3 regions of the Mesorhizobium sp. CAU 1732 genome follow, and region 2 is predicted to be linked to each of the others. Evidence: riboswitches for the same ligand, from Rfam matches in the RefSeq annotation. Region 2 holds a riboswitch; each other region holds the start of a gene.

The links. Region 2 has a riboswitch for cobalamin ahead of AAFN55_RS11840 (ribonucleoside-diphosphate reductase subunit alpha). Riboswitches for the same ligand answer to the same signal wherever they lie in the genome.
Positions count from the first base shown of each region.
Region 1: it holds a riboswitch for cobalamin, as region 2 does, so the genes downstream of both, AAFN55_RS03950 (aromatic ring-hydroxylating dioxygenase subunit alpha) here and AAFN55_RS11840 (ribonucleoside-diphosphate reductase subunit alpha) in region 2, are expected to answer to the same signal.
Region 3: it holds a riboswitch for cobalamin, as region 2 does, so the genes downstream of both, AAFN55_RS20425 (TonB-dependent receptor) here and AAFN55_RS11840 (ribonucleoside-diphosphate reductase subunit alpha) in region 2, are expected to answer to the same signal.

Region 1 covers NZ_JBDQQR010000001.1:767,912-778,548, forward strand. The annotation lists gene AAFN55_RS03935 (hypothetical protein) at 1-19, shown strand, start outside; gene AAFN55_RS03940 (cobalamin-binding protein) at 16-792, shown strand; gene metH (methionine synthase) at 855-4,673, shown strand; cobalamin riboswitch at 4,771-4,970, shown strand; gene AAFN55_RS03950 (aromatic ring-hydroxylating dioxygenase subunit alpha) at 5,090-6,337, shown strand; gene AAFN55_RS03955 (hybrid-cluster NAD(P)-dependent oxidoreductase) at 6,357-7,457, shown strand; gene AAFN55_RS03960 (alcohol dehydrogenase family protein) at 7,471-8,562, opposite strand; gene AAFN55_RS03965 (aspartate aminotransferase family protein) at 8,741-10,120, opposite strand; gene AAFN55_RS03970 (NAD-dependent succinate-semialdehyde dehydrogenase) at 10,138-10,637, opposite strand, start outside.
Region 2 covers NZ_JBDQQR010000001.1:2,408,217-2,418,853, forward strand. The annotation lists gene AAFN55_RS11815 (ABC transporter ATP-binding protein) at 1-1,390, opposite strand, end outside; gene AAFN55_RS11820 (MbcA/ParS/Xre antitoxin family protein) at 1,639-2,166, shown strand; gene AAFN55_RS11825 (RES family NAD+ phosphorylase) at 2,163-2,837, shown strand; gene AAFN55_RS11830 (helix-turn-helix transcriptional regulator) at 2,850-3,074, opposite strand; gene AAFN55_RS11835 (ribonucleotide-diphosphate reductase subunit beta) at 3,207-4,322, opposite strand; gene AAFN55_RS11840 (ribonucleoside-diphosphate reductase subunit alpha) at 4,514-7,354, opposite strand; cobalamin riboswitch at 7,512-7,724, opposite strand; gene AAFN55_RS11845 (hypothetical protein) at 7,857-8,198, shown strand; gene minC (septum site-determining protein MinC) at 8,571-9,311, shown strand; gene minD (septum site-determining protein MinD) at 9,346-10,161, shown strand; gene minE (cell division topological specificity factor MinE) at 10,158-10,427, shown strand; gene AAFN55_RS11865 (hypothetical protein) at 10,483-10,637, shown strand, end outside.
Region 3 covers NZ_JBDQQR010000002.1:571,222-581,858, forward strand. The annotation lists gene hldE (bifunctional D-glycero-beta-D-manno-heptose-7-phosphate kinase/D-glycero-beta-D-manno-heptose 1-phosphate adenylyltransferase HldE) at 1-1,290, opposite strand, end outside; gene rfaC (lipopolysaccharide heptosyltransferase RfaC) at 1,328-2,332, opposite strand; gene waaF (lipopolysaccharide heptosyltransferase II) at 2,329-3,372, opposite strand; gene AAFN55_RS20420 (glycosyltransferase family 4 protein) at 3,589-4,794, shown strand; cobalamin riboswitch at 4,909-5,117, shown strand; gene AAFN55_RS20425 (TonB-dependent receptor) at 5,303-7,189, shown strand; gene AAFN55_RS20430 (ABC transporter substrate-binding protein) at 7,218-8,042, shown strand; gene AAFN55_RS20435 (iron ABC transporter permease) at 8,039-9,040, shown strand; gene AAFN55_RS20440 (ABC transporter ATP-binding protein) at 9,037-9,816, shown strand; gene AAFN55_RS20445 (DUF2794 domain-containing protein) at 9,829-10,215, opposite strand; gene AAFN55_RS20450 (DUF1223 domain-containing protein) at 10,628-10,637, opposite strand, start outside.

The DNA.
Region 1 (10,637 bases), 1.6 Mb from region 2:
GGGAGGCAGCGCGCATTGAGTGGAGCCCGGCGCATCGTCTGCCTGACCGAGGAGACCGTCGAGACGCTCTATCTCCTGGGTGAGCAGGATCGGATCGTCGGCGTTTCCGGCTATGCGGTGCGCCCACCGCAGGTGCGCCGCGAGAAACCACGCGTCTCGGCCTTCACCTCAGCCGACATGCCCAAGATTCTGGCTCTCGACCCCGACCTCGTTCTGACCTTCTCCGATCTCCAGGCGGATATCGCGGCCGAACTCATCCGGGCGGGCATCGCGGTCCATGCCTTCAACCAGCGCGACGTTGCAGGCATTCGGGCGATGATCCGCACGCTCGGCGCGCTGGTGGGTGCTGTCGAGAAGGCGGAGACGCTGGCGCAGGGATACGAAGACCGCCTGCGCGTCATCGCCGCCACGAGCCGCGCCGGCCCGCGTCCTCGCGTCTATTTCGAGGAGTGGGACGATCCGATGATCAGCGGCATCGGCTGGGTCGCCGAGTTGATCACCATCGCGGGCGGCGAGGACGCGTTCCCGCAGCTTTCCGCCCAGAAAGCCGCGAAGGACCGCATTCTGACGGGTGACGATGTGATCGCGGCCGCTCCCGACGTGATCCTCGCATCGTGGTGCGGCAAGAAGGTCGTGCCCGACCGGATTCGTCAGCGCCCCGGCTGGCAGGCGATCCCCGCGATCCGCAACGACCGCATCGTCGAGATCAAATCGCCGCTAATCCTCCAGCCCGGTCCTGCGGCGTTGACCGACGGGCTCGACACTATCGTTGCGGCCCTTCACGGCGTCTGAATCATAATCATGAACAGCAAGCTTATATTGACATAAAGATATCCTTATGTGATTTTGTCTCTATGACAGATCATGAACGGCAAGACTCCGCGCTGGACGACCTTTTCGGCCCGCTCGCCACGAAACGCGATGGCAGTGAGGTGCGCGCCGCACTCGAGGCCGCCGCGCGCGAACGCATCCTCATTCTAGACGGTGCTATGGGCACCCAGATCCAGGGGCTCGGCTTCGACGAGGACAAGTTCCGCGGCGACAAGTTCGTCGGTTGCGCCTGCCACCAGCAGGGCAACAACGATCTCCTGATCCTGTCGCAGCCCAAGGCGATCGAGGAAATCCACTACCAGTACGCGATCGCCGGCGCGGACATTATCGAGACCAACACCTTCTCCTCCACCTCCATCGCCCAGGCCGATTACGGCATGGAGGATGCGGTCTACGAATTGAACCGCGACGGCGCGCGGCTGGTTCGGCGCGCTGCGATCCGCGCCGAGCAAAAGGACGGCAAGCGCCGCTTCGTGGCTGGCGCGCTGGGGCCGACGAACCGCACCGCATCCATGTCGCCCGACGTCAACAATCCCGGCTACCGCGCGGTGAGCTTCGACGAGTTGCGCATCGCCTATGGTGAACAGTTGCGCGGCCTGATCGACGGCGGCGCCGACATCATCCTGATCGAGACGATCTTCGACACGCTGAACGCCAAGGCGGCGATCTTCGCCTGCGACGAGATTTTCCGCGAAAAGGGCATCGATCTGCCGATCATGATCTCCGGCACGATCACTGACCTGTCGGGACGGACCCTGTCCGGCCAGACGCCGACGGCCTTCTGGCATTCGATCCGCCACGCGAACCCCATCACCGTGGGTCTCAACTGCGCGCTCGGCGCCGACGCGATGCGCGCGCATCTCGCCGAGATTTCCGGCGTCGCGGATACCTTCGTCTGCGCCTATCCGAATGCCGGCCTGCCGAACGAGTTCGGCCAGTACGACGAAAGCCCCGAATTCATGGCGGCTCAGATCGAGAATTTTGCGCGCGAGGGCCTCGTCAACGTCGTCGGCGGCTGCTGCGGCTCGACGCCGGAGCATATCCGCGCCATCGCCGAGGCGGTCGCCAAATATCCGCCGCGCGAAATCCCGCAAATCGAGCGCCGCATGCGGCTGTCCGGTCTCGAACCCTTCACGCTCACCGACGAAATCCCCTTCGTCAATGTCGGCGAGCGCACGAACGTCACCGGCTCGGCGAAATTCCGCAAGCTCATCACTGCCGCCGACTATTCGGCCGCCCTTGATGTCGCACGCGATCAGGTCGCCAACGGCGCGCAGATCATCGACATCAACATGGACGAGGGTCTGATCGACTCGCAAAAGGCGATGGTCGAGTACCTCAATCTGATCGCGGCCGAGCCCGATATCGCGCGCGTTCCCGTGATGATCGACAGTTCCAAATGGGACATCATCGAAGCCGGCCTGAAATGCGTTCAGGGCAAGCCGCTGGTGAACTCCATCTCCATGAAGGAAGGCGAAGATGCCTTCCTGCACCACGCGCGGCTTGTCCGTGCCTACGGCGCGGCGGTGGTCGTCATGGCCTTCGACGAGGACGGCCAGGCCGACACGCAGGCGCGCAAGGTCGAGATCTGCACCCGCGCCTACAAGCTTCTGACCGAAGAGGCCGGGTTCCCGCCGGAAGACATCATCTTCGATCCGAACGTCTTCGCGGTCGCGACCGGCATCGAGGAGCACGACAATTACGGCGTCGACTTCATCGAGGCCACGCGCGAGATTATCCAGACCCTGCCGCACGTTCACATCTCCGGCGGCGTCTCGAACCTGTCCTTCTCGTTTCGCGGCAATGAGCCGGTTCGCGAGGCGATGCACGCCGTGTTCCTGTACCACGCCATTCAGGTCGGCATGGATATGGGCATCGTCAATGCGGGCCAGCTCGCGGTCTACGAATCGATCGATCCGGAACTTCGCGAGGCCTGCGAGGATGTCGTCCTCAACCGCAAGCCCGCAGCCGGTGGCTCCGCGACCGAGCGTCTGCTCGAACTCGCCGAACGCTTCAAGGGCACAGCGGGCAAGGAAGCCAAGGAACGCGATCTCGCATGGCGCGAATGGCCGGTCGAGAAGCGGATCAGCCATGCGCTTGTCAACGGCATCACCGAGTTCATCGACGCCGACACCGAGGAAGCCCGACTGAACGCGGAACGGCCGCTGCACGTCATCGAAGGCCCGCTGATGGCGGGCATGAACGTGGTCGGCGACCTCTTCGGTGCGGGCAAGATGTTCCTGCCGCAGGTGGTCAAGTCGGCCCGCGTGATGAAGCAGGCCGTGGCCGGTCTCCTGCCGCATATGGAAGCCGAAAAACTCGCCAATGCCGCCAAGGGCATCGACAATGGCGAGCGCCAGACGGCCGGCAAGATCCTGATGGCGACGGTGAAGGGCGACGTCCACGACATCGGCAAGAACATCGTCGGCGTCGTGCTCGCCTGTAACAATTACGAGATCATCGATCTCGGCGTCATGGTTCCGGCGGCGAAAATCCTGCAGACCGCGAGGGACGAGAAGGTCGACATCATCGGTTTGTCAGGCCTGATCACGCCGTCGCTCGACGAGATGGCCCATGTGGCTGCCGAGATGGAGCGCGAAGGCTTCGACATTCCGCTGCTGATCGGCGGGGCGACGACGAGCCGTGTCCACACGGCGGTGAAAATCCATCCGCGCTATGCGCGCGGCCAGGCGGTCTACGTCACGGATGCGAGCCGCGCGGTGGGCGTCGTCTCGTCGCTTCTGTCCAACGAGGCGAGGGGCGGCTACGTCGAGACGGTGCGCGCCGAGTACAAGAAGGTCGCCGACGCCCATGCGCGATCCGAAGCCGACAAGCAGCGCCTGCCGCTCGCCAAGGCGCGGGCGAATGCCCACAGCATCGACTGGTCGGCATACGAGCCGCCGAAGCCGTCTTTCCTGGGCGTCAAGGTGTTCGAGGACTGGGATCTGGCGGAACTCGCCCGCTACATCGACTGGACGCCGTTCTTCCAGACATGGGAGATGAAGGGGCGTTATCCGAAAATCCTCGAGGACGAGGCGCAAGGCCCGGCGGCCCGCCAGTTGTTCGAGGACGCGCAGGCGATGCTGAAGCAGATCATCGATGAGCGATGGTTCGCGCCGAAGGGCGTGATCGGTTTCTGGCCGGCTAATTCCGTGGGCGACGACATCAGGCTTTTCACGGACGACACGCGCAACAGCGAACTCGCCACCTTCTTCACGCTGCGCCAGCAGCTCGCGAAGCGCGATGGCCGGGCAAATGTCGCCCTGTCGGATTTCGTGGCTCCGCGGGAAAGCGGCAAGGCGGACTATCTTGGCGGCTTCATCGTGACGGCCGGCATCGAGGAGGTCGCGATCGCCGAACGCTTCGAGCGTGCGAACGACGACTATTCGTCGATCCTGGTGAAGGCGCTGGCCGACCGTTTCGCAGAGGCTTTCGCCGAGCGTCTTCATGAGCGGGTTCGCAAGGAATACTGGGGCTATGCGCCCGATGAAGCGCTGATGCCCGACGATCTGATCGGCGAGCCCTATCGCGGCATCAGGCCCGCACCGGGCTATCCCGCGCAGCCCGACCATACCGAGAAGACGACCTTGTTCAGGCTCCTCGACGGCGAGAAGAACGCCGGCGTCAGCCTGACGGAGAGCTTTGCCATGTGGCCGGGCTCGTCTGTGTCCGGCATGTATCTGGCGCATCCCGAAAGCTATTATTTCGGCGTCGCCAAGGTCGAGCGTGACCAGGTCGAGGACTACGCGGCGCGCAAGGACATGGCGCTTGCCGACGTCGAGCGCTGGCTCGGCCCGATCCTCAATTACGTGCCCGCGCAATATGCCGAGGCGGCGGAATAGCGACGCCTTTGCAACACCATCTGGAGTGGCGGTCTCTCTGTCGTCTTTGCGCTTGGCCGATGTCGTTTTCGTATGACCGGAATCGGCGGGACGATGGTTAGATCGTGATGCTTAAGGTGCTCGTCCGTTTCGGGCGAGAGAATTGGGAAGCCGGTTCAATGCCGGCGCTGCCCCCGCAACGGTAGCGAAGCGTGAAGTCTCGACGGGAGCCACTGGGCAGTTGCCTGGGAAGGTGTCGGGGCGGTCCGGCAGGACAGCTTCGAAGCCCGGAAACCAGCCTTGAGCGGAATGAACTCGACTGATCGCGGTGGGCGGTCAAGCGGTGAATAGTCACGCTCGGGCCGGTTTCGGTCACGCGTGATCATTCCCCCCTGAAATCACCACCAGTTCAGTCCTTGCAATGTTGAGGACAGGACATGGATGCGCGCAACGACATGATGAGACGGCTGAAAAGCCGCCGCGAAGGCTTTTCGCTCGAGCAGCCTTTCTACACCGACCCTGACTATTTTAAGCTCGACATGGAGCTGATCTGGTATCGCGACTGGCTCTTCATCGGCCATGATTGCGAACTCCCCAGGCCGGGCAGCTTCATCACCGTCCAGGTCGGCACCTATCCGGTCGTGCTTGTTCGCGACCAGAAGGGCGACATCCGTGCCTTTCACAATTCCTGCCGCCATCGCGGCAGCCGTGTCTGCAACACAGCGAAGGGAACCGCCGCCAAGCTGGTCTGCCCCTACCATCAGTGGACCTACGATCTTGACGGCCAGCTCGTCTTCGCCCGCCAGATGGCGGAGGGTTTCGACAAGAGCGATTTCAGCCTGAAGCCGGTCGCGTGCGAGAGCGTCGGCGGCTACGTGTTCATCTGCCTCGCCGATCAGCCGGCGGATTTCGCACCCATGCGCGCGATGATCGAGCCGTATCTGCTGCCGCATCGCCTGAGCGAGGCGAAAATCGCCTTCGAAAGCACGATCGTCGAGAAGGGCAACTGGAAGCTCGTCTGGGAAAACAACCGCGAGTGCTACCACTGCGCGGCCAACCATCCCGAACTCTGCAAGACCTTCCCCGAGGCGCCGACGGTCACCGGCGTCAACGGTGCGGAGAGCGATCCCGAAATGGTCGAGCACTGGCGGAAATGCGAAGCTGCCGGCCTGCCGAGCAGGTTCCGCATCGATCCCGCCGGCCAGTATCGCGCGACGCGCGCGCCGCTGCTGCGCGATGCGGTGAGCTACACCATGTCGGGCAAGCGGGCGGTGAGGAAGAACCTCTCCGACAGCGTCTCGACCGAGAAGATCGGCTCTCTGCTTCTCTATCACTACCCCACGACCTGGAACCACATTCTCGGCGACCACGCGGTCACCTTCCGCGTGCTGCCGATCAGCCCGACCGAGACCGCGGTGACGACGAAATGGCTGGTTCACAAGGATGCCGTCGAGGGCGTCGATTACACTCTCGAAGAGCTGACGCATGTCTGGACCGAGACCAACGACCAGGATCGGCGGATCGTCGAGGAGAACGCGTTCGGCATCCTGTCGCCCGCCTACGAGCCCGGCCCGTATTCGGAACTGCATGAGGGCGGCGTGATCCAGTTCGTCGAATGGTACGCCAACTTCATGGGGCCGAGGCTCGCCGAAGGCGATCGCCCGGCGCTGCGCAGCGTGGCGTGAGGCGGCTACGATGAACGCCATGACGGAACTCGGCCTCTATCGCCACCTCGATGAGATGACGCCCTGGAACGACAAGCTCCAGGTTCTGGAATGTATCGGGGTGGTCGAGGAGGCGCCGGACGTCAGGACGTTCACCTTCCGCTCGGACAACCAGACCTGGTTCCGGTACATGCCGGGCCAGTTCATCACGCTGGAAATCCCGCTTGGCGACGAACCGCTGATGCGCACCTACACGCTGTCCACCAGCCCGTCGCGGCCATTCTCGATCGCGGTCACCGTCAAGGCGCAGGCCGGCAGCATCGGTACGCGCTGGATGTTCGACAATCTGAAGCCGGGCGAGCACATCAAGGCATACGGACCGGCCGGCACGTTCTCGCTGCACCAGCATCCGGCCGCAAAGTATCTGTTCGTGTCGGCCGGCTCCGGCATCACGCCGATGATGTCGATGCTGCGCTGGCTGAACGACTGCACGCCCTGGACCGACGTCTCCTTCGTGAACTGCGCGCGCAGGCCCGAAGAAATCATCTTCCGCAAGGAACTGGAACTGCTCGGCAGCCGTATGCCGGGCCTGTCGCTGGGCTTCTTGATCGAGGAACGCTCAAGCCGCGAAGGCTGGTTCGGCCATATTGGCCGGATCGATGCGGTGCGCCTGCCGCTGCTCGCGCCCGATTTCCGCGAACGTGAGATTTTCTGCTGCGGCCCTGAGCCCTTCATGCGCGCGGTGCGCGAGATGCTCTCCGCGTCTGGCTTCGACATGGCGCACTACCATCAGGAGAGCTTTGCCGCGCCGCATATCGAGGAGATCACCGCATCGCTGGAGGCCGCTGCCGAGAGCGACCAGGCTGCTGTCCTTGAGGCGGCGAACCCGATCCGTTTCGCGTTCTCCGACGTCGAGGCCGACTGCATCGCCGGGCAGACCGTGCTCCAGACCGCGCGTGCGTCGGGCGTCCGGATACCCGCCGCCTGCGAGTTCGGTCTCTGCGGCACCTGCAAAGTGAAGAAGGTCTCGGGCGAGGTCGAAATGAGCCACAATGGCGGCATCCTCGACCACGAAATCGACGACGGCTTCATCCTCGCCTGCTGCTCGAAGCCGCTGTCGGCGATCGAGATCGAGGCCTAGACCGGATGGGCTTTCAGCCCGCCATGGCGTCGGGGACGACCACGAGCTTGCCGACGAAACCCTTCGAGACGAAATCCGCCTGCGCCCGATGGAAATCGGAGAGGCGGTAGACGCCGCCGACGAGTGGGCGGATTTTCTTGTCCTCGATATAGCGCACGATGCGGCGGAAGTCCGCGCGCGTGCCCTGGCTGGACCCATGGAGCTGGAGCTGCTTCAGGTACATCGTCCGCAGATCGAGTTGAACGACCGGTCCCGCGATCGCGCCGGCGGTCGTGTAGCGTCCCTCGGGTCGCAGGATACGCAGCAGGTCATTGAAGATTGCGCCTCCGACGAGATCGGCGACCACATCGACAGGCTTCCCGCCCGTGGCCGCATGCACCGTTTCCATCAGGTCGCCCTCGCCGCGCGTCACTACGGCCTGCGCGCCGATGTCGAGCAGCGCCTGCTCCTTGCCCTTTCCGACGACCGCATAAGGGATCGCCCCGCGCGCGCGGGCCAGTTGCACGATGCCTGAGCCCACGCCGCCCGATGCACCGGTGACGAGGACCCGTTCGCCGGCCTTGAGGCCTGCGCGCTCCAGCATCTGCTCGCCGGTCAGGTAGGCGCAGCAGAAGGTGGCAAGCTCGATGTCCGTCAGGTCCGTATCGACGACATGCGCATTCTCGGTAGGCAGCGCCTGATACTCGGCGTAGCCGCCGTCCCGGCCATGGCCCATATAGTCGATGTCGGCGAGCGAATCGTCATCGCGGTTGTAGATCGAGAAGTCGACCATCACGCGCTCGCCGATGCGCGCGGCCGACACGCCGTTGCCCACCGCCACGATGGTCCCGACGCTGTCGGTACCTTGAATGCGCGGGAAGGTCAGCGTGTTTCCCTGCCGTCGCCAGGTCGAGACGGCGGCCGGATCGTCTTCCCGGCCATAGGCTCCTTCCCGAACCCACACGTCCGTATTGTTCATGCCGCACGCAGAAACCTTGATCACCACCTCGCCGGGAGCGGGCGAGGGGACGGGTACGTCCTCGCGATAGACAAGCTTTTCAGGGCCGCCATGCCCGGTGAGCAGAACGGCGCGCATGGTGGCGGGGAGGGAGGATGTGGCGGGCATTTTATTCGTCTCGTTTGTTCGAAGTAGCACCCCCCCTGTCCATTCGGGCCACCTCTCCCCTATCCGGGGGACCCAAGCTGGAAAGCGCCGGCCTTGCGGCAGGCATTTCCTCTCCCCTGGGCAGGGGGGAGAGGTGGACCTGCGAAGTCGGGACGGAGTGGGGGGGCTGGATTTGAGCTCAGATGTTCGCAAACACGCTCTTCACCGCATCCGCAGTCGCAGTGACGACCGTATCGGCTTCCTCGCGCGTCAGGCAGAGCGGCGGCGCGAAGCCGAGAATGTCGCCCTGTGGCATCGCTCGGCCGATGACGCCACGCTCGGCGAGCGCGGTTGCAATCTGCGGCCCGATCTTCTGCGACGCGTCGAAGAAGACCCGGTCGTCCTTGTCCGATACGAACTCGACCGCCGCCATCAGCCCGTCGCCGCGAACCTCGCCGACATTGGCGTGGTTGCCGACGGCGTCCGCCAGCGCCTTGCGGAAATAGGCGCCGGTCTCGCCCGCATTGGTGACGAGATCCATCGAGTCGATAAGCTCCAGATTGGCGACGCCGGCCGCCGCGCAGATCGGATGCGCCGAATAGGTCCAGCCATGGCCGAGCGAGCCGAGCTTGTCGGAGCCTTCCACGAGAACCTTCCACATGCTGTCGCGAACGATGACGCCCGAAAGCGGTGCGTAGGCCGACGTCAGGCCCTTGGCGATCGTGATCAGGTCGGGCTTCATGCCGTAATGATCCGAGCCGAACATCGTGCCCAGGCGCCCGAAGCCGGTCACGACTTCGTCTGCGACCAGCAGCACGTCGTACTTCGTCAACACGGCCTGGATCTTCTGCCAGTAGCCGGCGGGCGGCGGCACGATGCCGCCGGTGCCCAAAATCGGCTCGCCGATGAACGCGGCGACCGTGTCCGGACCTTCGGCCAGGATCATTTCTTCCAGCCTGTCGGCGCAATGTTGCGAGAACTGCTCTTCCGACATCGACCGGTCTTCGCGGCGGAAATAATAGGGCGCTTCGGTGTGCAGGATCGGTGCGCGCGGCAGGTCGAACGCGTTGTGAAAAAGTTCGAGCCCGGTCAGCGAACCCGTCATGACGCCCGATCCGTGATAGCCGCGCCAGCGCGAGATGATCTTCTTCTTCTCAGGCCTGCCCAGCACGTTGTTGTAGTACCAGATCAGCTTGATGTTGGTCTCGTTGGCGTCCGATCCCGAAAGACCGAAATAAACGCGGCTCATGCCCTCGGGCGCACGGTCGATGATCATCTTGGCAAGCGTGATCGACGCTTCCGTGCCGTGCCCGACATAGGCGTGGTAGTAGGCGAGTTCCCTTGCCTGCGCGGCGATCGCATCGGCGATCTCGGTGCGGCCATAGCCGACATTCACGCAATAAAGCCCGGCGAACGCATCGAGGCTCGTCTTGCCGTTTGTATCGGTGATGTAGACGCCTTCGCCGCCTGCGATCACCCGCGTGGGAGATTCGCCGCGCGCATGCGTGCCCATATGCGTCGATGGGTGGAAGAAATGGTCGCGGTCCCAGGCGGCAAGTTCGTTGGACTGGTCGAGCATGGTCTTTTCCCTTTTTGTCATGCTGCGTCGAGGCAGAGATATTTGAGGTCCGTGAAGGCTTCGAGGCCGTGGCGCGAGCCTTCGCGACCGAGGCCGGACTGTTTCACGCCGCCGAATGGCACTGGCGCGCCGGTGATCTTCACACGATTGATCGCGACCATGCCGTAATCGAGCGCGCGGCCCATGCGAAGCTGGCGCGCGCCGTTCTCGGTCACGACATAGGCGACGAGGCCGTATTCCGTGTCGTTCGCCCGCGCGACGATTTCCGCCTCGCTGTCGAAGGGCGTGATCGCCGCGACGGGGCCGAACGTCTCCTCACGCATGATCAGCGCATTGTCGGGCACGTCCGCAAGCACCGTCGGCTGGAAGAACAGCGGCCCGGCAAAATGGCGCGAACCGCCCGCGAGGCAGCGCGCGCCGTGGGCGATGGCGTCGGCAACCTGTTCTTCGACCTTGGCGACGCTTCGGGCATGCATCAGTGGACCGATCGCGACGCCGTCTTCCAGCCCGTGTCCGA
Region 2 (10,637 bases):
CGATGATCGTGTCCATGCCGTCGGGAAGATCGTCGATGACGGCATCGAGATGGGCGCGCCGCGCGGCCTCCGTGATCTCGGCCTCGGTCGCCCCGAGACGGCCATAGGCGATGTTCTCGCGGATCGTGCCGCCGAACAGGAACACGTCCTGCTGCACGATGCCGATCTGGCCGCGCAGCGAGGCGAGCGTCATGTCGCGGATGTCGATCCCGTCGATCGTGATCGCGCCCTCCTCGACGTCATAGAAGCGCGGCAGGAGTGAGCAGATCGTGGTCTTGCCCGCGCCGGACGGGCCGACGAAGGCGATCGTCTGGCCGGCCTCGATGTCGAGGCTGACATCCGTCAGGATTTTGCGGCCGTCGGTGTAGCCGAAGCCGACATTGTCGTAGCGGATCGTGCCGGTGAGCCTTGGCGCGGTCCGCGCATTGGGGCGGTCCGCGATGTCGGGCTCGGTGTCCAGAAGTTGCGTGTAGCGGCGGAAGCCGGCGATGCCCTTCGGATAGGTTTCGATGACCGCGTTGATCTTCTCCACCGGGCGGAAGAACACCGTGACCAGCAGCAGGAAGCCGATGAAGCCGCCATAGCTCAACTCGCCGCGCATCACGTAGTAGCTGCCGGCCAGCATGACGACGAGCTGGATCAGCCGCATCGACATGTAGCTGAGCGACGTCGACGCGGCCATGATCTTGTAGGCCTCGAGCTTGGTCGAGCGATAGCCCTCATTGTCCTGATCGAACAGCGCGCGCTCATGGTGTTCGTTGGCGAAGGCCTGCACGACGCGCATGCCGCCGACGTTCTCCTCGATGCGGACGTTGAAATTGCCGACCTTGCCGTAGAGCGACTGCCAGTTGCGCGTCATGCGCCCGCCATAGCGCGTCGTCACCCAGCCGACGATCGGCACGATGACGGCGGTGATCAGTGCGAGCTCGACATTGACCATCATCATCAGGATGAAGGCTCCGATGAAGGTCATGATGGCGAGGAACAAATCCTCGGGGCCGTGATGGGCGACCTCGCCGATCTCCTCGAGGTCCTTCGTCACCCGGGCGATCAGGTGGCCGGTCTTGTTGTTGTCGTAGAATCGGAAGGACAGCTTTTGGAGATGGTCGAACGCCTTGCGGCGCATGTCGGTCTCGATGTTGATGCCGAGCATGTGGCCCCAATAGACCACGACGGCCGTCAGCCCGGTGGTCGCGACATACATAACGAGGAGCGCAGACGCCGCGAGGAGGATCAGCGACCAGCTTCCGCTGGGCAGCAGATCGTCGACGAAAAGCTTCACCGCCATCGGGAAAGCGAGCTCCAGAAGGCCCGCCAGAACCGCGCAGGAGAAGTCGAGCATGAAGAGCCGCTTATACGGCGCGTAATAGGCAAAGAAGCGAGCGAGCATTGCGTGAGCGGGGCCGCTGGGGCGACCGTTCCTTTGGTAGCGCCGCGAGGCGGCCGATGTGAGCGTGTCTCCGAGGGCTTATCCCCTTCGCGCCGATATCGCCATGGGCCACGTGACGATTGATGACCCGACAGACGGTTTTGGTCGCCCTCCCCTCCCCGCATCCTTGCCGCAGACCAGGCTGCAGCAGACTTGTGTTTTGTCCTGATCTGGACTATATCCAGAACCAGACATAAGGATGCTGACTAATGAGCCAGGCTGCAAGACGAGACGTGCCATATGTGGAGACCGGTGTCCCACGGCTCGACCTGTCGCGCTTCGCGCCGGCCAGCCGCCGCCGGCTCAGCGCGCCCGCATTGCGCACCTTCCTCACCATCGCCGATCTCTGGGGCCTCAACGAAGAAGAGCGCAGGCTCATTCTTGGCTACCCGTCGCGATCGACCTATCATGGCTGGGCGAAGCAGGTGCGCGAGCATCGCGAGCTGACGCTCGACGTCGATGTCCTTACCCGGATTTCCGCCGTGCTCGGCATCCATCAGGCGCTCGGCGTGCTGTATGAAACCGAACGCGAGGCCGTCGCGTGGCTGCGCGGGCCGCATGACGGGGCGGTGTTCGGCGGGAGGCCGCCGCTGGCGTTCGTGACGAGCGGCCTGCAGGACGGTCTCATGACGGTCCGGCGCTTCCTCGATGCCGCGCGCGGCGGCATCTACATGGAGCCGAACGCGCTCGATGCCGGCTTCGAGCCCTATGACGATCGGGACATCGTCCTGCGGTGAGCCACGCAAGGTCGCCGGCGCCGCAGCCGGCATTCCGTCTCATCCCGTCACGGTTTCCGCCGGTCGGCCTGTTCGACACGGTCGCGACGGCCAACGACCTCTACGCCGTGATGGAACTCGTCGGCTGGACGAACGATCGCCTGGTGGGCGAACGCATCGACCGGTTGCCGCGCGACGAATGGGTCTATGGCCGCCCGAATGCGAGCGTCGTCATGGCCGCCTTCCTGCACGTCGCGCCCGGCGGATCGCGGTTCAACGGGCCTGATCTGGGCGCGTGGTATGCGGCAGGCGATGTCAGGACATCGGCGGCGGAAGTCGGCCATCATCTGCGCCGTGAGGCAGTGGCGCGGCGGCTTCCGAAACTGAGCCGCGTCTACCGCTCATATGCCGCGCGCCTGCCGGGCGAGCATGTCGACATCAGGGGCATGCAGGCCGCCCTGCCCGGCCTGTACCGGCCGGACAGCTACGAGGAAACGCAAATCTTCGGCGAAGCGATGCGGAAAGCCGGCGAACCCGGCATCCTCTACGACAGCGTGCGGCTGCGTGGCGGAGAAAACGTGGTGGCGTTTCGTCCGTCGATGATCCTCGATGTCACCCAGAGCGACCATTTCGAGGTCACCGTATCGGCTGCGGAGAGAACCATCGACGTACGAAAGCTGAAATCGGCCTGAGGCCGGGATGGCTCAGGCCATGCCGCCGTCCGGCAGGCCAAGCGCCGCCGCGAGACGGGCGACCTTCGCGCTGTCGGTGTCGATGCCGTCTTCGAGTTCGACGATTTCAGACGTGGCGAGGCCGGAGACGACGGCCAGTTGTTCGATCGTGTAGCCGGAGGCTTCGCGAAGAGCGGTGACGGGATTGGCGCCGGATGACAGCGCTGCAGAGACTGCGTCGGCAAATTCTGCGACCATGATTCAAATCCTGTTGCTGCGAAATGTGCTCGGAAGGGAGCCAAAATGTGGCTGCGAGCATCTGCGAATCTGGAAATACTGAGTGCAGATTTCAAGATTATGTCGAACACATGCGCGTGACAGGCCCTCACGTCAATCCCAGGAAAGCGCACCGCCGTTCTGATATTCGATGACGCGGGTCTCGAAAAAGTTCTTTTCCTTCTTCAGATCCATCGCCTCCGACATCCACGGGAACGGGTTTTCCGTTTCCTTGAACACCGGTGCCAGGCCCAGCTGCGCGCAGCGGCGGTTGGCGATGAAGTGCATGTACTGCTCGCACAAAGCCGCATTCAGCCCGAGGAACCCGCGCGGCATCGTATCGCGCCCGTAGGACGCTTCCAGTTCGGCAGCATTGGCGATCATGCCGCGCACCTCGTCCTGGAATTCCTTCGTCCAGAGATGCGGGTTTTCCAGCTTGATCTGGTTGATCACGTCGATGCCGAAGTTCAGATGGATCGACTCGTCGCGCAGGATGTACTGGTACTGCTCGGCAATGCCGACCATCTTGTTGCGGCGGCCCAGCGACAGGATCTGCGCGAAGCCGGTGTAGAACCACATGCCCTCGAAGATCACGTAGAACGCCACCAGATCGCGCAGGAAGGCGGTGTCGGTCTCCGGCGTGCCGGTCTTGAAATCGGGATTGTCGAGGTTCTGCGTATGCTTGAGCGCCCACGCCGCCTTGTCGGTGATCGACGGCACCTCGCGATACATGTTGAACAGCTCGCCCTCGTCGAGGCTCAGGCTTTCAACGATGTATTGGAAGGTGTGCGTGTGGATCGCCTCCTCGAACGCCTGCCGCAGCAGATACTGGCGGCATTCGGGATTGGTCAGGTGACGGTAGATCGCGAGCACGATGTTGTTCGCCACCAGCGATTCCGACGCGGCAAAAAAGCCGAGATTGCGCTTGATCATGTGGCGCTCGTCGTCCGTCAGCCCGTCCTTCGACTTCCACAGCGCGATGTCGGCCTGCATGGAAACCTCGGTCGGCATCCAGTGGTTGTTGCAGCCGGACAGGTATTTTTCCCACGCCCAGCGATATTTCAGCGGCAGTAGCTGGTTCACGTCGGCGCGGGCGTTGATCATGCGCTTGTCGTCCACCGACACCCGCGCCCCGCCCCGCTCGATCTCGCCGAGGCCGGTGGCATCGGTTTCGACATTCGCCGGGGTGAGATTGGTCGGCATGGATTTCGGTTCTGACCAGTCGAGCATTTTGTTATTCTCCTTGGAATTTTCTTGAAGCGACGGCGCTGCCCCTCATCCGCCCTTCGGGCACCTTCTCCCCGTGAACGGGGAGAAGGGAGGAGCGGAGCCGTCGCGGCCAATCCCCCTTCTCCCCGCCTGCGGGGAGAAGGTCCCGGCAGGGGGATGAGGGGCAGCGCGGACCTTGCGCGATCAGGCCCCTACTGGCAGGCCTCGCACTCGGGATCGTCGATGGCGCAGGCTTTGCCCCATGCCGCATCCGGATTGATCGCAATCGGCGCAGCAGCCGGCTTGGCGACGGCAACAGCCGACACCGCGTTGAGCTTGCCGTCGGTACCCTTCAGCGTCGACTTTTCCACATGCGTCGCGGAGCGCGAGCGCAAATAGTAGGTCGTCTTGAGACCCTTCTTCCACGCGAAGCGATAGAGCTCGTCCAGCTTCTTGCCGCTCGGGTTGGCGATGTAGAGGTTGAGCGACTGCGCCTGGTCGATCCACTTCTGACGGCGCGAGGCCGCTTCGATCAGCCACGCCGAGTCGATCTCGAAAGCGGTCGCATAGATCGCCTTCAAATCGTCGGGGATACGGTCGATCTGGCCGATGGACCCGTCGAAATATTTCAGGTCCGACACCATCACCTCGTCCCACAGGCCGCGCTGCTTCAAATCATGAACCAGTTGCGCATTCACCACCGTGAAGTCGCCCGACATGTTCGATTTGACGAACAGGTTCTGATAGGCGGGCTCGATCGACTGCGACACGCCGCAGATGTTGGAGATCGTCGCCGTCGGCGCGATCGCCATCGTGTTGGAGTTGCGCATGCCGGTCTTCTTCACCCGTTTGCGCAAGGCGTCCCAGTCGAGCGTCGAGCCATCGTCCATGTCCACGCCGGGGCGTGCATCCTCGAGCAGCTTGATCGAATCGATCGGCAGGATGCCCTTCGACCACAGAGAACCCTCGAAGCTCGCATAGCGCCCACGCTCTGCGGCGAGATCGACCGAGGCCGAAATCGTGTGGTAGCTGATCGCTTCCATGCTGCGGTCGGCGAACGCGATGGCCGCATCCGACGAATAGGCGATGCGCAGCTTCTGCAACGCATCCTGAAAACCCATCAGGCCCAGACCGACCGGGCGGTGCTGCAAATTGGAACGGCGCGCCTCGGGGATGGTGTAGAAATTGATGTCGATGACGTTGTCGAGCATCCGCATCGCGGTGCCGACGGACTTCGCCAGCCGGTCGAGATCGAGACCCTTTTCCGTCACGTGGTTGAACAGGTTGACGGAGCCCAGATTGCACACCGCAACTTCGTCCTTCGACGTGTTGAGCGTGATCTCCGTGCACAAATTGGACGAGTGCACCACGCCGATATGGCCCTGCGGCGAGCGGATGTTGCACGGGTCCTTGAACGTCACCCACGGATGCCCGGTCTCGAACAGCATGGTCAGCATCTTGCGCCACAGATCGAGCGCGCGGACCTTGCGGGACACTCGCAACCCACCGGCGGCAGCCTGGGCTTCATAGGCCTCGTAAGCCTTCTTGAACGGCGTGCCGTAGAGGTCGTGCAAATCCGGCGTCTCGTCGGGCGAAAACAGCGTCCACTCGCCATCGCTCTCGACACGCTCCATGAACAGGTCCGGCACCCAGTTGGCGGTGTTCATGTCGTGCGTGCGGCGGCGGTCGTCGCCGGTGTTCTTGCGCAGATCGAGGAATTCCTCGATGTCGACGTGCCACGTCTCCAGATAGGCGCAAACCGCTCCCTTGCGCTTGCCGCCCTGGTTAACGGCGATGGCCGTGTCGTTGGCAACCTTCAGGAACGGCACGACGCCCTGGCTCTCGCCATTGGTGCCCTTGATGTGGGAGCCGAGGCCCCGCACCGGCGTCCAGTCATTGCCGAGACCACCGGAATATTTTGCCAGCAAAGCGTTGTCCTTGACGCCCTTGAAGATCGCGTCGAGGTCGTCGCCGATGGTCGTCAGGAAGCACGAGGACAATTGCGGCCGCGTCGTGCCGGAGTTGAACAGCGTCGGCGTCGAGGCCATGAAATCGAACGACGACAGAAGGTCGTAGAACTCGATCGCCCTGCCCTCACGGTCGATTTCGCGGATCGCCAGCCCCATCGCGACGCGCATGAAGAACGCCTGCGGCAGTTCGAAACGCTTGCCCTTGGTGTGCAGGAAGTAGCGGTCGTACAGCGTCTGGAGGCCGAGATACTGGAAGTTCAGGTCGCGTTCCGGCTTCAAGGCTGCGCCAAGCCGCGCGAGATCGAAACGTGCGAGCTCCGGGTCGATCAGTTCGGCCTCGATGCCGACGCGGATGAAGTCGGGAAAATAGGTCGCGTAGCGCGCGCCCATCTCCGCCTGTGTTGCCTGCTCAGGTCGCGCCGACACGAACGACAGCGCCTCGCGCCGCAGCCGGTCCATCAGCAGCCGCGCGGACACGAACGCGTAGTTCGGCTCCTGCTCGACCAGCGTGCGCGCGGCCAGGATCGGCGCAAGCGACAGCTCGTCCAGGGTGATGCCGTCATAAAGGTTACGCCGCGCCTCGGCGATGATCGGCGCCGATGAAACCGCGTCGAGCCCATCGCAGGCTTCCTCGACGATACGCGCCAGACGAACTTCATCCAGCGGCGCGAGCGTGCCGTCCTCGCCCTTCACCTGCAACGCAGATGCAACCGGGGCTGCGGCAAGGGCCTTCTCTGCTGCACGCTCCCGCGCGCGCTCGTCACGGTACAGCACATAGGCGCGCGCAACCTTGTGGTGCTCGCTGCGCATCAGTGCCAGTTCCACCTGGTCCTGCACGTCCTCGATGTGGAACAGGCGTCCCTCGCCGACGCGGCGCGTCAGGGCCGACACGACCTCGTCGGTCAGCTCGACGACCACATCGTGCACGCGGCGCGAGCCGGCCGCCGTCGATCCTTCCACGGCGAGGAACGCCTTGGTCAGCGCGACGGTGATCTTGGAGGCGTCGAAGGGCGTCACGCCGCCATTGCGACGGATGACGCGATAGCCGGGTTCGGTGGCTGGGCGCGTCGGATCGGAAATCATCTCTGGAACCGGAACGGTCCCATTCGTCTGGAAGGTCGAAGTCGCCGGCATTCTTATCCCCGTGGCGTTGTGGGCGGGGATGGCAAAGGATGCGGGACGGCGCGAAGCGGCACAGGCCGCCTTCATGCCAGCGCACCACCAGGACACCCCGCCCGAGGTTCGATCAAGCTGTCAGGGCAGGTCTCCTGGCTCGCAGGTCATCGCTTTCGTCGGCCTTCCCGGTGCCCGAGGCACCAGTGGCATAACTCGACGCAAGCTCTCTGCTTACAGTTGCGGGGGCAGCTCCGGCTTTCCCTGAAACGGGGCACCGGCTTCCCTCTTAGCTCCCGAACCAACGTGATTCGGAAGAACCATGACGACTACATCTAGCGGCTATCGCGGTGCGGCTGTCAATTTGTTGCGGGCATTTTCGGGCGCTCGTCCACATCCCGCATCGATGCCGCGGCGATTCGGAACCACCGTCGCCCAAAACCGTTTTCCAAACCCACGTCAGGAGACACCCATGGCAGACAATGATTCCCCACGCACATCCGCAGCCGACAAGCAGGACGCGCTCGAAAAACAGATCGCGCAGATGCGCCGCGAAATCAGTTCGCTGAAACGCTCGCTTGCCGCGCGCGCCGAAGACGCCGCCGACGAAGTGTCCGACTGGATGGACACGGCCTCCGACAAGGCCAGCCGCGCGGCCTCCGCGATCAAATCGCAGGCGCAGGACGTTTCCGGCGTGGTGCAGGCGAACCCGGTGACCTTTTCCGCGACGGCGCTGGTGTTCGGCGCACTCGGCTTCCTGCTCGGCATGGCCGCGGCTCAGGCCGACACCCACAGCCACCGCCGCTGGTACTGAGGCCCGATTGGACCGGGCCTGATCTGGCCCAATCGGAAATCGTTCTGGATCAGCGAGAAATGCAAAAGCGCTGGTTGAACGCGGGTCGCCGCAGACCCATTTCAGCGTCGCACGGGGTCTTTCCTCCCATTGGCCCCGTGCGTTCCCCTCTGGAGGTTTTGACCTTCACACCTCGGCCAGGCATTCGTGTCTGGCCTTTTTCTTTGGGCCATTGTCGCGTCTGCTCGGCGCCGCAAGACACCCCTCGATTCACATCGTGACATAGTCGCCACGCCTCTCTCCGGACGTATCGCAAGACGGGGGACGACGTCGAAAATTAACCATTTGTTAACCATTCGACCGATATCCCTCGGCTACGAAAAATTAACAAAGATGTCCGAAGTGTTAACTGAAGCCCGGCCGATCCGCCTCAAGGGTCGCTCATTCCTCGCGCTCGTCCTGACGCCAGAACTGCCCTTCGACGGCTGGCTGGCGCGCCTCGACGATCTGGCGGCCCGTTCCGCTGGGTTTTTCCTGCGCAGGCCCATCGTTCTGGATGTCGACGGGCTCGACATCGACCGGGCGCAACTGCGCGAGCTGGTCGAACAGCTCGGCACCCGCAACGTGCGAATCATGGGCATCGAAGGCGCGCGGGCCTCGCTGCTCGACGGCGGCCTGCCGCCTGCCATGACCGACGGCCGTCCGGCCTCCGATTTCGAGGCGCCCGTCGCCGACGATGGCGATGCGGCAGAGGCCGAAACCGATGAAGCCGCACCCGCCTACACCGCGCAGGTCGGCAAGGCCGTGCCGTCGCTGGTCGTCACCCAGCCGGTGCGCTCCGGCCAGTCGCTGATATTCCCGGAAGGCGACGTCACGATCGTCGGGTCGGTCGCCTCGGGCGCGGAAGTCGTCGCCGGCGGCTCGATCCACGTCTACGGAACGCTGCGGGGACGCGCGCTGGCGGGCACGATGGGTGACGCCGCGGCACGCATCTTCTGCCGCAAGCTCGAGGCCGAGCTGATCGCGATCGACGGCTTCTACAAGACGGCCGAGGACATGGAGCCAGGATTGCGCGGCCAGGCCGTCCAGATCTGGCTCGAAGGCGAGACGATTTTGGCGGGAACACTGGGCTGAGCCGATGGCGGAACAAGAACAACAGGAGAGGTCTATGGGCAAGGTAATCGTGGTCACATCGGGCAAGGGCGGCGTCGGCAAGACGACGTCGGCCGCCGCACTGGGCGCAGCCCTTGCGCAGACCGGCGACAAGGTCGCGGTCGTGGATTTCGACGTCGGACTGCGCAATCTCGACCTCGTGATGGGCGCCGAGCGGCGCGTCGTCTACGATCTGGTCAACGTCATCCAGGGCGAAGCCAAGCTGACGCAGGCGCTGATCCGCGACAAGCGCGTGGAAACGCTGTTCCTGCTGCCGGCCTCGCAGACCCGCGACAAGGACAACCTCACGCCGGAGGGCGTCGAGAAGGTCATCGCCGCGCTCAAGAAGGCCTTCGACTGGGTGATCTGCGACAGCCCCGCCGGCATCGAGCGCGGCGCGACCCTGGCCATGCGCCATGCCGACATCGCCATCGTGGTGACCAACCCTGAAGTCTCGTCGGTGCGCGATTCGGACCGCATCATCGGCCTGCTCGATTCCAAGACGCTCAAGGCCGAGAATGGCGAGCAGATCGAAAAGCACCTGTTGCTGACCCGCTACGATCCGGCCCGCGCCGAGCGCGGCGACATGCTGAAGGTCGACGACGTGCTCGAAATCCTGTCGATCCCGCTGCTCGGCATCATCCCCGAGAGCATGGACGTGCTGCGCGCATCGAATGTCGGCTCGCCCGTGACGCTGGCCGATGGAAACAGCGCGCCGGCAAAGGCTTATTTCGACGCGGTGCGGCGTTTGAAGGGCGAAACCGTTCCGATCAGCATTCCGGGCGAAAAGCGCGGCTTCTTCGGCAAGATCTTCGGGAGGAAAGCGGCATGAACCTGTTCGGTTTCTTTTCGCGTCCCCAGTCGTCGGCGCCTGCCGCGCGGGAGCGCCTGCAGGTCCTGCTCGCGCATGAACGTGCGTCGGTCGGCGATTCGGACCTCGTCACCAAGCTTCGCGACGAAATCCTCAAGGTCATCGCGAAGCACATGAAAATCGACGACGAAAAGGTCAGCGTGAAGATGGAACGCGGCGACAAGGTCTCGACGCTGGCCGTTGATGTCGAAATCCCGTTCAACGCCGGCAAGAAGAAGGCGGCCTGACGGGCCGCCTCGCGCACAGGAACGCCACAACCGCTGATCGACAAGGAGAACCATCATGACCCGACTCGCACTTCTCGAACGGCTCAAGACGCTCCAGCAAACGCCAGCGCACCAGAAGCGTGACATCACCACGGTGAGCGCGCTTCTCTCCAACGAGGCGCTGGCCCGGCACGTCGAGCACTGCGAAGTGGCCGCCGGCGCTTCCGCCTC
Region 3 (10,637 bases), on a different contig from region 2:
CACCAGCACCTCCGGCCTGATCTTCTCGATCAGCGGGATCGGCGTATCGTCGTCGAAGGAAACGACCCAGTCGACGGCCTCAAGCGCCGCCATCACCGTCATGCGGCGCTCGACCGGATTGATCGGCCGGCCCTCGCCCTTCAGACGCCGCACTGATGCGTCGCCATTGAGCGCCAGAACGAGGCGGTCGCCCTGCTGGCGTGCCTGCTCCAGATAGCCGACATGGCCGGCATGGAGGATGTCGAAACAGCCATTGGTGAAGACGATCTTCTCGCCCGCCGCACGCGCATCGGCAAGTGCGGCCAGCAATTGCTCTTCGGTCACGACCCCGCGCTCATAGCCCTTTTCGCGATCGACCGCGCGGCGCAGCTCCGGCCCGCTGATCGCAGCCGTGCCGAGCTTCGCCACGGCAAGCCCCGCCGCGAGGTTGGCCAGCGCCACGGCATCGACGAGCCTTTCGCCGGCGGCGAGCGCGGCCGCGATCGTCGAGATGACCGTGTCGCCCGCCCCGGTGACGTCGTAGACCTCCTTGGCGCGCGCCGGGAGATGCGTCGCATGTCCGGACTTTTCGATCAGCGTCATGCCGTGCCGGCCGCGCGTGACGAGCAGCGCGTCAAGACCCAGCGTCTCGATCAGTTCGGCACCCTTGCGCGTGAGGATCTCGTCGGTGGCGCAGGCACCGACGATGGTTTCGAACTCGGACAGGTTCGGGGTCAGAAGCGTCGCGCCGCGATAGCGCGCGAAGTCGCTACCCTTGGGATCGACCAGCACGGGCTTGCCATGCTTGCGAGCGGTCTCGATGAGCCCTTGAGTGTCGGACAATGTGCCCTTGCCGTAGTCGGAAAGCACCACCACCGAAGCACGGGAAAACAGCGCCTCGGCCTCTTCCGCCACACGCGGCGAATAGGCGTCGGCGAAGCGCTCCTCGCGGTCGAGGCGAATAAGTTGCTGGTTGCGGCTCATGACGCGCAGCTTGACGATGGTCGGTTCGCGCCCAGCCTGCACCATCGCGCAGTGAATCCCCGCGCTTGTAAGCTGGGCGTGCAGGACGTCGGCAGCCTCGTCGGTCCCCACGAGCCCCACAAGCGACGCACCAGCGCCGAGTGCCGCGATGTTGAGCGCGACGTTGGCGGCTCCGCCGGGCCGGTCCTCGTGCTGCTCGACGCGCACGACCGGCACCGGCGCTTCGGGCGAAATGCGCGACGTATCGCCATGCCAATAGCGATCGAGCATGACGTCGCCGATGACGAGGATATGGGCCGTGTCGAAGCGTGGCGCCTTGAATTGCATGTATGGCCTCGAATGAATCTGACTTTGGGGGAAGCGATTACGAGCCTTTGGGCCGCTCCACAATGGCCCGCAAATGGCTCCATACGATGTCCGGCGTCAATGGTGCGAACACCGCAGGGTCGGTTCCCCGCTCGACAGAAGGGAAATGCGCGGCCTTGAGGCAAATCTGGCGCTCGCCATACCCCCCGACGAGGCCGGGTTCGGTCGGGCCGAACAGAACGACATTGGGCCGGCCAAGCGCCGCCGCCAGATGCGACAGGCCGGTATCGACCGACACGACGCCCGCCGCATCCGCGAGCACCTGCGCGACCTCCCCGAGCCGAAGTCTGGGCAGGACCTCCACCGATGGAGAGGACATCGCCAGCCGCTCGGCGCGCGCGCGCTCGGCCTCGTTGCCCCATGGCATTTTGATCTGCCAGCCTTCAGAGATCGCAGTCACAATCAACTCCTGCCAGTAATCCTCCGGCCAATGTTTCTCGTGGCGTGTCGTGCCGTGCAGGAAGACGAGGCTGGGCGTGACCTCGGGCTTGGCGGCGAAGTGTCCGGCGATGCCATAGCTCCCCATACCCTCCGGCACATCGTAGCCCAGCGCCTGGGCGAAGAGTTGCCGCACGCGCTCGACGGCGTGCTGGCCCTTGGCGACGGCAAGCGGGCGATCGTAGAAGCGCGCCGCGAGCGGCTCACGCGCCGAAGCGCGATCGAGCCCGAATTTGGGACCCCGCGCAGTGCGCGTGACGAGCACGGCGCTCTTCAGCAAGCCCTGCGCGTCGATAACCGCGTCATACTCTGTCGCCCGCAGCACATCGCGGAACCGCTTCCATTCGCCGCTGCGGATCGTCTGCAAGGGTGACTTTCGCCAACGCCTCAGCGCGACGGAGATCACCCGGTCCACCGCCGGATGCCACGCCGGCACCTCGGCAAACCCTTCCTCCACCACCCAATCGCACCGGATGCCCGGAACCGCCCGTGTCGCGTCGGTCAGCGCGGGCAGCGTGTGGATCACGTCACCCATCGACGACGTCTTGACGACAAGCACCTTCATCGCGCGGGCACCATCTCGTCCAGTGCTTCGTGGACCATGCTCGCGGGAAGCGCCCGCATGCAGTTGTGATGCCCCAGCGGACACTCGCGCTTGAAGCACGGGCTGCAGTCGAGGCCGAGGCGGACGATGCGGCTGGCATCGCTCAAGGGCGGCGTGAAATCGGGCGAGGTCGAGCCGTAGACCGCCACAAGCGGGCGTCCGAGCGCGGCGGCGACATGCATGAGGCCGGAATCGTTGGTGACCACCCCATCCGCCATGGAAAGCAGATCGACCGCTTCGGCGAGCGACGTCTTGCCTGCAAGGTTGTGACAGCGCCGCCGGACTTCCGGCTCGAGATGCGCAAGGATTTCATCGCAGGTCGCGGTGTCGTTTGCGGAGCCGAAGAGCCAGATCTGCTTTCCCGTACCGGCCATGTCGACGATCTCGGCGTACTTCTCGGGCGGCCAGCGCTTCGACACACCGAACTCGGCCCCGGGACACAGCGCCAGCACCGGCACATCCGCTACCAAGCCGAATTTCGCGATCGCCGCGTCGCGATTGCCCTTGTCGGCGACGAGCGACGGATTTGGGTGCGGCTGGGGAAAATCATCCGCGCTGCGCATCGTATCTGCATCGAAGGCGAGCGCGTTGAACCGGTCGACCATCATGGGGAAACGCTGCTTGTCGAGCCGGCGCAGATCGTCGAGCAGGCCGTAGCGCATCTCGCCGCGCCAGCCCGTGCGGCGTGGAATGCCGGCGAACCACGGCACCAGCGCCGATTTGAGCGAGTTTGGCAGCACGATTGCCTGGGAATATCCCTCCCCGCGAAGCGAACGCCCGAAGGCGCGGCGCTGGCCGAGCGCGAGTTCACCACGGTCGAACGGTGTCGCCGTCGCCTTGCGCACCTGCGGCATGCGGGCGAGAAGCGGCAGGCTCCATCCGGGAGCCACGACGTCGATCGTCACGCCCGGGCGCTCGCGCTTCAGCGTCATGAACAGGCTCTGCGCCATCATCATGTCGCCGATCCAGGTCGGTCCGATTATGAGGATCGTGTCGGTCACGAGATCAGGTCCAGCGGGCGTCCGCCTGGGCGCCATTGAAGTCTTTACCCCGGGCAAACGGGTCGGGCGATCGCCACGACGCCCATCTGGCCCTTCTGCGACAGGTTTTCAACCGGTTCCACAATCTCCCGCAGGCCACCGCCATTTCTTTACGAGATTGCGGCGAGGAAACGATCATGTCAGAAGCGTAATAGTTCCGCCGATATTCGAGAGACGATGAGCGAGGATAGTCGATACGCGCTGCCCGCTCGCAGCGGTGAGAAACATCCGTCACCTCTGCGGATAGCGTTTGGCATTTATAGTCTTGCCGTGCGGGGCGGTCTTGAAGACCAGTGCATTCGACTTGCGCGAGAACTGGGTGAACGCGGCCACCAAGTTACCCTGTTTTGCGTCCGGGCTACTGACCCCTTGCCGTCCACGGTGGTCCAGTTGTCGCCGCGCTGGAGACCTCTTTCGAACCATGCCCGAATGCAGCGTTTTGCATATGATTTCGTCAATGCCACAGCCAAAGGCTTCGACAGGACCGTAACCTTCCAGCCCGTACCCCACGCAGACATCCTTTTCTGTGCCGATATGCCCCGAACCAGGGCGACCATACCGGTCTACAAGCGGCTGTCGCGGCGCCACCGGATCATGGCATCGCTGGAGGCGGGCGTATTCGGCATTCAAGCGAAGACACGCATCATTTGCCTGGCTCGCCCGCAAGCGGAAGCCTACATCGCCGCTCACGCGACACCACCGGCCCGCGTCCCGTTGATGCCGCCATCCGTAGACGTAGGCAGACGCCAGCCGGAACGCCGCTCCGCCGGAAATCGTGCCGACCGCCGCGCTGCGCTTGGCCTGTCGAGCACCGATACGGCATGGCTGTGGCTAGGGCTCCAGCCGGAGATAAAGGGGCTTGATCGCGCCGTCGCCGCGCTTGCGCACCATCCTCATGCGCGCCTGCTCGTCGGCGGGTTGTCATCCGGCGATCGTAAAGCGCAGCCCATCCTGCGTCTCGCCGCCGCCGCGGGAGTCAAGCAGCGCATTCAGTGGCTCGGCTACCTCTCCGGCGACCTCTGGCTCGATACGATGGCGGCTGCCGACATGCTTGTTCACCCCGCGCGCGTCGATGTGACGGGGGCCGTCATCCTCGAAGCCCTGATCAACGGACTGCCGGTTGTGACGACGTCCAATTGCGGCTTTGCCGAACATGTCACGCGCAGCGGTGCTGGCCTCGTCGTCGATCAGCCATTTTCGAGCGATGCCCTTGCCGCAGCCATCGGGACCGTCGCGATGAAGGCGGCATCCCTGTCCGAACTGGGTATCGCCTACGGCAGGGAAAACGATCTTTACACCGGCCTGAAGATCGCCGCCGACCTCATCGAAGCCCCGATCTGGCAAACGGCAATGCCAGGCAGCGAAGACACTATTTCGCGCTGAAACGCTCCGCGCGACTTTGTCTCACGCGACAGGGTCCAATTGCGCGCGACCCCTTGGCCAGAAGTCTTGCTTAAAAGCCAGTGGGACGCGTTGACGGCGCATCGCGCGCCCGGTAGTTTCCCGACTGGAACAGGTTCCGCCGCAAGGTGGATGAAAATGGGAACGCGGTACGAACTCCCCAGGGAGATCAAAGCCGCGGCTGCCCCCGCAACTGTAACCGTTGAGCCATCTTCCAGACGCCACTGACCGCAATGGTCGGGAAGGCGGAAGAAAAAGGCGATGACACGGGAGCCAGGAGACCTGCCAGTTCCGGTCACCCATGCTTGGATACGGGGTGTGTCCAGGCGCGGTCGTCCGTCGCGGTGACATTCGAAAAGTGTTGCCGCAGTCCGGAGACGACCGGGGTTCAAGCGCGTCCGCGCGAAACAACCCGCATCGGTTTCAGCCTGTGGTCCCTGACAAATCGGGGGCGGCCGGGGGCTGTCCTCAAGGAACATATGAGGCAGCAATGAAACGGCTTACATTGACGGTGAGCGCACTGGCCATCGGGCTTGGCGGAAGCGCATTCGCGCAGGAAGCGGAGCAGAGCCCGAGCGAGGCGATCGAACTCGAGCGTCTGGTGGTCACGACACCCCTGCGCCGGGAATCGTCGCTGGAGCGCAGCACCTCATCGGTCACGGTCATTCCGGCGGAGCAGATCGAACGGTCGCCTGCTGCCGATCTCCCATCGCTCCTGCGGACCTTTGCCGGTATTACGGTGACATCCAATGGCGGCCTCGGATCGTCCGGTGGCATTTCGCTGCGTGGCGCGAAGCCCGCACAAACCCTGATCCTCATCAATGGCGTCAATACGCGCTCGGCGACATCGGGATCGACGACGCTCTTCACCGTGCCACTTCAGTCGATCGAGCGGATCGAGATCGCCCGCGGTGCCCATTCATCGCAATACGGCTCCGACGCCATAGGCGGCGTCATCAACATCATCACCAAGAGCGGCTCTCCCTGCGTGAACGGCAACAATGTCTGCACGACGGTGACGGCCGGCGTTTCACATCCGTGGGGCGGACATGTCGGAGCCGACGTTCAGGGGCAGACCGAAGACGGATTGAACTTCGTATTCGGCGGTCTCGTGCGGGGCACGAGGGGCTACGACTTTACCACCTGGCCGGTCGAGCTCGACGATGACGGCTTCCTGCAAGGCAGCGGTCATTTCTCGCTCTCGAAGGCCTTCGATTGGGGCGACCTTTACGCGAACGGCGTCTTCTCCCGCGCCCGCACCCAATATGACAGCAGGAACTTTCTCGGCGTCCCATCAGGGGCCAACGAGTCCGATTCCACGGTCTTCGCCGGCAAGGTCGGCACGCGTCTGATCCATACCGACGATTGGGAATCGACCATCGAATTTATTTCGGGCATCGACCATTCGAAGGCGTTCGGCCGGGGCGAGGAATCCCGTTTCGACACCAATCGCTACGGTTTCTTCGCTGCCACCGAAAAATCCTTCGCGACCGGAAATCTGCAGCATGTCCTCAACGGCGGCGTCGAGGTTTATCGCGAGAATGTCGGTCCGAAGGACAGCTACGAGGTCAACGGACGCACGCTGGCCGCAGTCTTCGCGCAGCACCAGCTTGCCTTCGATGCGCTGACCGTGGATCTCGGCATAAGGCATGATCACAACGACCAGTTCGGTGGGGCGACCACTTATAATGTCGGCGCCAGCTACGAGTTCGTACCGGGGCTCGTCGGCCGCGCTTCCTACGCAACCGGCTTTCGCGCACCGACCTTCAACGACCTCTACTGGCCGTTCGATGGGAACCCCGACCTGAAGCCAGAGACATCACGCTCCTACGAAGTCGGTTTGCGGTGGCAGGCTACCGAAGCAACTGTCTTCGATGTCGCCTTCTATCAGCGCTGGGTCCGCGACCAGATCGCCTGGGCGCCGATCGATCCGACCGATCCATTCAGCTTCTGGCAGCCGGCCAATTTCGAGCGCGTCAAGGTCACCGGTTTCGAAGCGTCGATCGACCATCGCTTCAACGAGCGTTGGTTTGCCCGGGGAACGATCGACATTCGCGATCCGCGTGATTCGATAAGCGGCAATTACCTGCCCGGACAGGATCGCTTCAAGGCGTCGGCCGAGGTGACGTTCAGCGCGACCGACAAGTTGGACCTCGGTGCGCGGGTTTCGTTCGCCGCGTCACGCTTCAGCGATGCCGCGAACCTCGTGAAACTGCCCGACTACACGATACTCGATCTGTCGGCGAACTACGCATTCGATGAAGCGTCAGCGCTGAAGGTGTCGATCGAAAACGTCTTTGACGAGGACTACGCCACCGTCAACAACTACCGGGCGCCGGGCCGTACCGTGAACGTCAGCTTCTCGCGGACGTTCTGACCTCATGACGACGCGGCGTCACTCTTTCATGGCTGTTCTCGCCGCCGCCCTGCTCGCCTCGGCGCAGCAGGGCGGCGCGCAGGAACCGCCGCGCCGCGTCGTCTCCATCAACGTCTGCACGGACCAGCTCGCTATGCTGATCGCGGGAGAGGGCCAGATCCACTCGGTGTCCCGTCTCGCGGCCAATCCCGACACATCGACGATGGTCGAGGAAGCCAAAGCCTATCCGGCCAATCACGGGCTGGCCGAGGAGGTCTTCCTGATGAAGCCCGACCTCGTTCTCGCCGGAACCTTTACCGCCCGCACGACCGTCGAGCTTCTTCGGCGGCTCGGCTTCCGCGTCGAGCAATTCGCGCCGGCGAACAATTTCGAGGACATTCGCACCGCGATCACCCGCGTCGGCGACCTGCTCGGCAGGCAGGACCGCGCGGCTGAACTTCTGCGCGCGTTCGACGACGGCGTTGCCGAACTGGCAGCATTGCCACGGTCGGACACGGTCGCGGTGGCCTACTCCTCCAACAGCTACACGACAGGCGCCGGCACGCTGACCAACGCCGTCATGAACGCCGCGGGCCTGACGAACATGGCAGCCGAACAGGGCGTCATGGGCGGGACGCGCATGCCGCTCGAAGCGTTGCTTGCGGGTCACCCCGACCTCGTCGTGACGGGCACCACCAGCTACGACCGGCCAGCTCTGGCGCAGGAGAATTTCGTCCATCCAGCCTTTCGCGCATTCTACGATGCCGGCAAGGTGGTGACGGTGCCGGACAGCCTCTGGATTTGCGGCGCGCCATTCACGTTGGATGCCGTGCGCTTGCTTCGTGATGCAGCGCAGGGCACCAAGGCGCAATGAGAAACCCACCCCGTTTCACTTTGCTGATGGCGCTGCTGGGCGCGCTCACTGCCGGCCTGTTCATGCTGTCGCTGACGGTCGGGCCGGCGGCGATCGGCTTCGGCGACAGCATGCGCGCCCTGTTTTCAGGCGATGCTGGCGAAATCACGCTGATCATGCGGGAAATCCGCCTGCCGCGCGCGATACTGGGGCTGATGATCGGCGCGACGCTCGGCCTGTCGGGCGCGGTTCTGCAGGGCTTCCTGCGCAATCCGCTGGCCGAACCCGGACTTTTGGGTATCAGCGCATCCGCATCGCTTGGCGCGGTGCTCGCGATCTACACCGGCTTCTCTGCGGCCTTCCCGCTTGGCCTCCCGATCGCAGCGCTCGGCGGGGCGGTGGTCGCCGTGCTTCTGGTCCGCGCCATGGCGGGTATCGGCGGCGGAACGCTGACGATCATCCTCGCGGGCGTCGCGATCTCGGCCTTCGCGGGCGCGATGACATCGCTGGCGCTCAATCTCTCGCCCAACCCGTTCGCCGCATTGGAGATCGTCTTCTGGATGCTGGGATCGCTGACTGACCGTTCGATGACCCATGTCTGGCTGGCGGCCCCGTTCATTCTGATCGGCTGGGCGATGCTGGGGGCGCTTGCCCGTCCGCTCGACGCGCTGACGCTTGGCCCCGACGCGGCGTCGAGCATGGGCATCGACATGCGCCGCGTGCAGTTCCTCGCGATCTTCGGTACGGCGGCGTCGGTTGGCGCGGCGACTGCGGTGGCGGGCGCGATCGGCTTCGTCGGCCTCGTCGTGCCGCACATTCTGCGCCCGCTCGTCGGATCGATCCCGTCGCGCCTCCTGCCCGCCAGCGCGCTCGGTGGCGCGTCGGTGCTGCTGGCGGCAGACGTTCTCGTGCGCGTCATCGCTCCTGACCGCGACCTCAAGCTGGGCGTTCTGACGGCGATCGTCGGCGCGCCGTTCTTCCTGTGGCTCGTCTGGCGCACGCGGAGGACCATGCTGTGACCTTGCTGGCGATCTCGGACCTGCGGGCAAGACTCGGCAACACCGATGTACTCGACGGCGTGTCGCTCGAAATCCAGTCGGGCGAGTTCGTCGGGCTGATCGGGCCGAACGGCGCGGGCAAGTCGACGCTCCTGCGGGCCATTCTCGGCCTCACCCCGTCACAGGGCGGCATCGAACTCGCCGGTCGATCGGCGAGCGGGATAGCATCGCGGGACCGCGCGCGGCTCGTCTCCTATCTGCCGCAGGAGCGCGAGATCGCATGGCCGGTGACGGTGCACCGCCTGGTGTCGCTCGGCCGCGCACCCCATCTGCGGGCTTTCGCTTCACAGAGCGTCCACGACCAGCAGGCAATCGTCGAGGCGATGCGCCGGATGGATGTGGCGGCCTTCGCGGAACGGCCCGCAACCGACCTCTCAGGCGGCGAGAAGGCGCGGGTGCTGATCGCGCGCGCACTTGTGCAGGAAGCCCCGCTGATGCTGGCAGACGAGCCGACGGCGGGTCTGGACGCCTCGCATCAGATTGCGCTGATGCGGCTGTTTGCGGAACTCGCCGGTGAAGGCAAGGGCGTGCTGGTGTCGCTGCACGACCTGGGGCTCGCGGCGCGGTGGTGCACGCGGCTGATCCTGATCGACGGCGGCAAGATAGTCGCGCAGGGCACACCTGCCGACGTGCTGTCGCCCGACCGGCTTCGCGATGTCTACGGAATACGCGCCTATGTCGCCGACAGCGACGGGCGCCTCATCGTCCATCCGCTCGATCTCGCCGAGCCCCGGTAGGACGAACGCCTGTCAGGCCCTGACCAGCTTGAGCGGCTTGTCGAACACCGACAGAACGCGGGGAAGCTCGTGGCCCCGCTTCAGGATAAGGCCGTTGGCGGCCACCACCGAAAACGCGCCCTGTTTTCGCGCCAGGGCCGGGGTCTTCACGATCTGGTAGAGCGGCACCTCGCTGGTGCGGCGGAATGCCGAGAACACGGCGCGGTCCCGAAGGTGGTCGATCGCGTAGTCGCGCCATTCTCCGGCGGCGACCATCTCGCCATATATCCTGAGGATCATGTCCAGCTCGCGCCGGTGAAACGTGACCGGCAATGCGTCGCGTTCTCGACGGGCCTCATGGAGGGGGATCAATATCGCGGAATCGTCCCTACCCTCCGCGCCCGTGCCGTGATCGGTCATGCAGCAGCCTTTCGTGACAGTTCGACGACACATGAAAGGTCGCGCGTCACCGGGCCAATTGCAAGCCACTTGTGGCATCCACCGCTCTCGCTGTTCGCGCCCTTGTAACGCTTCGTTACAGCCAGATCACGAACACGCACCACCTGTCTCCATTGGTGATGTTCTGCCACATTCTCGCCTTCTTTTATCCCAGCTACCGCCTCAAAGTCTGGCGAACATCCCCTCGTTGCCTGAGACGGTTCGGTCCGGCATGGCCCTGTAACCCCAAGCCCCCCGCCCACGGGGTCAAGGTCGGATCGAACCAACTCCGGGTCTCAAGACCCCAGATATCGGCAGCAGAACGATCCCAAAGCAAGACAAGAGCCGGCGCCCGGAGAAATTCGGCGTCGGTTTTGTTTTGTCTGCTGCCGCGTCAGCTTTGC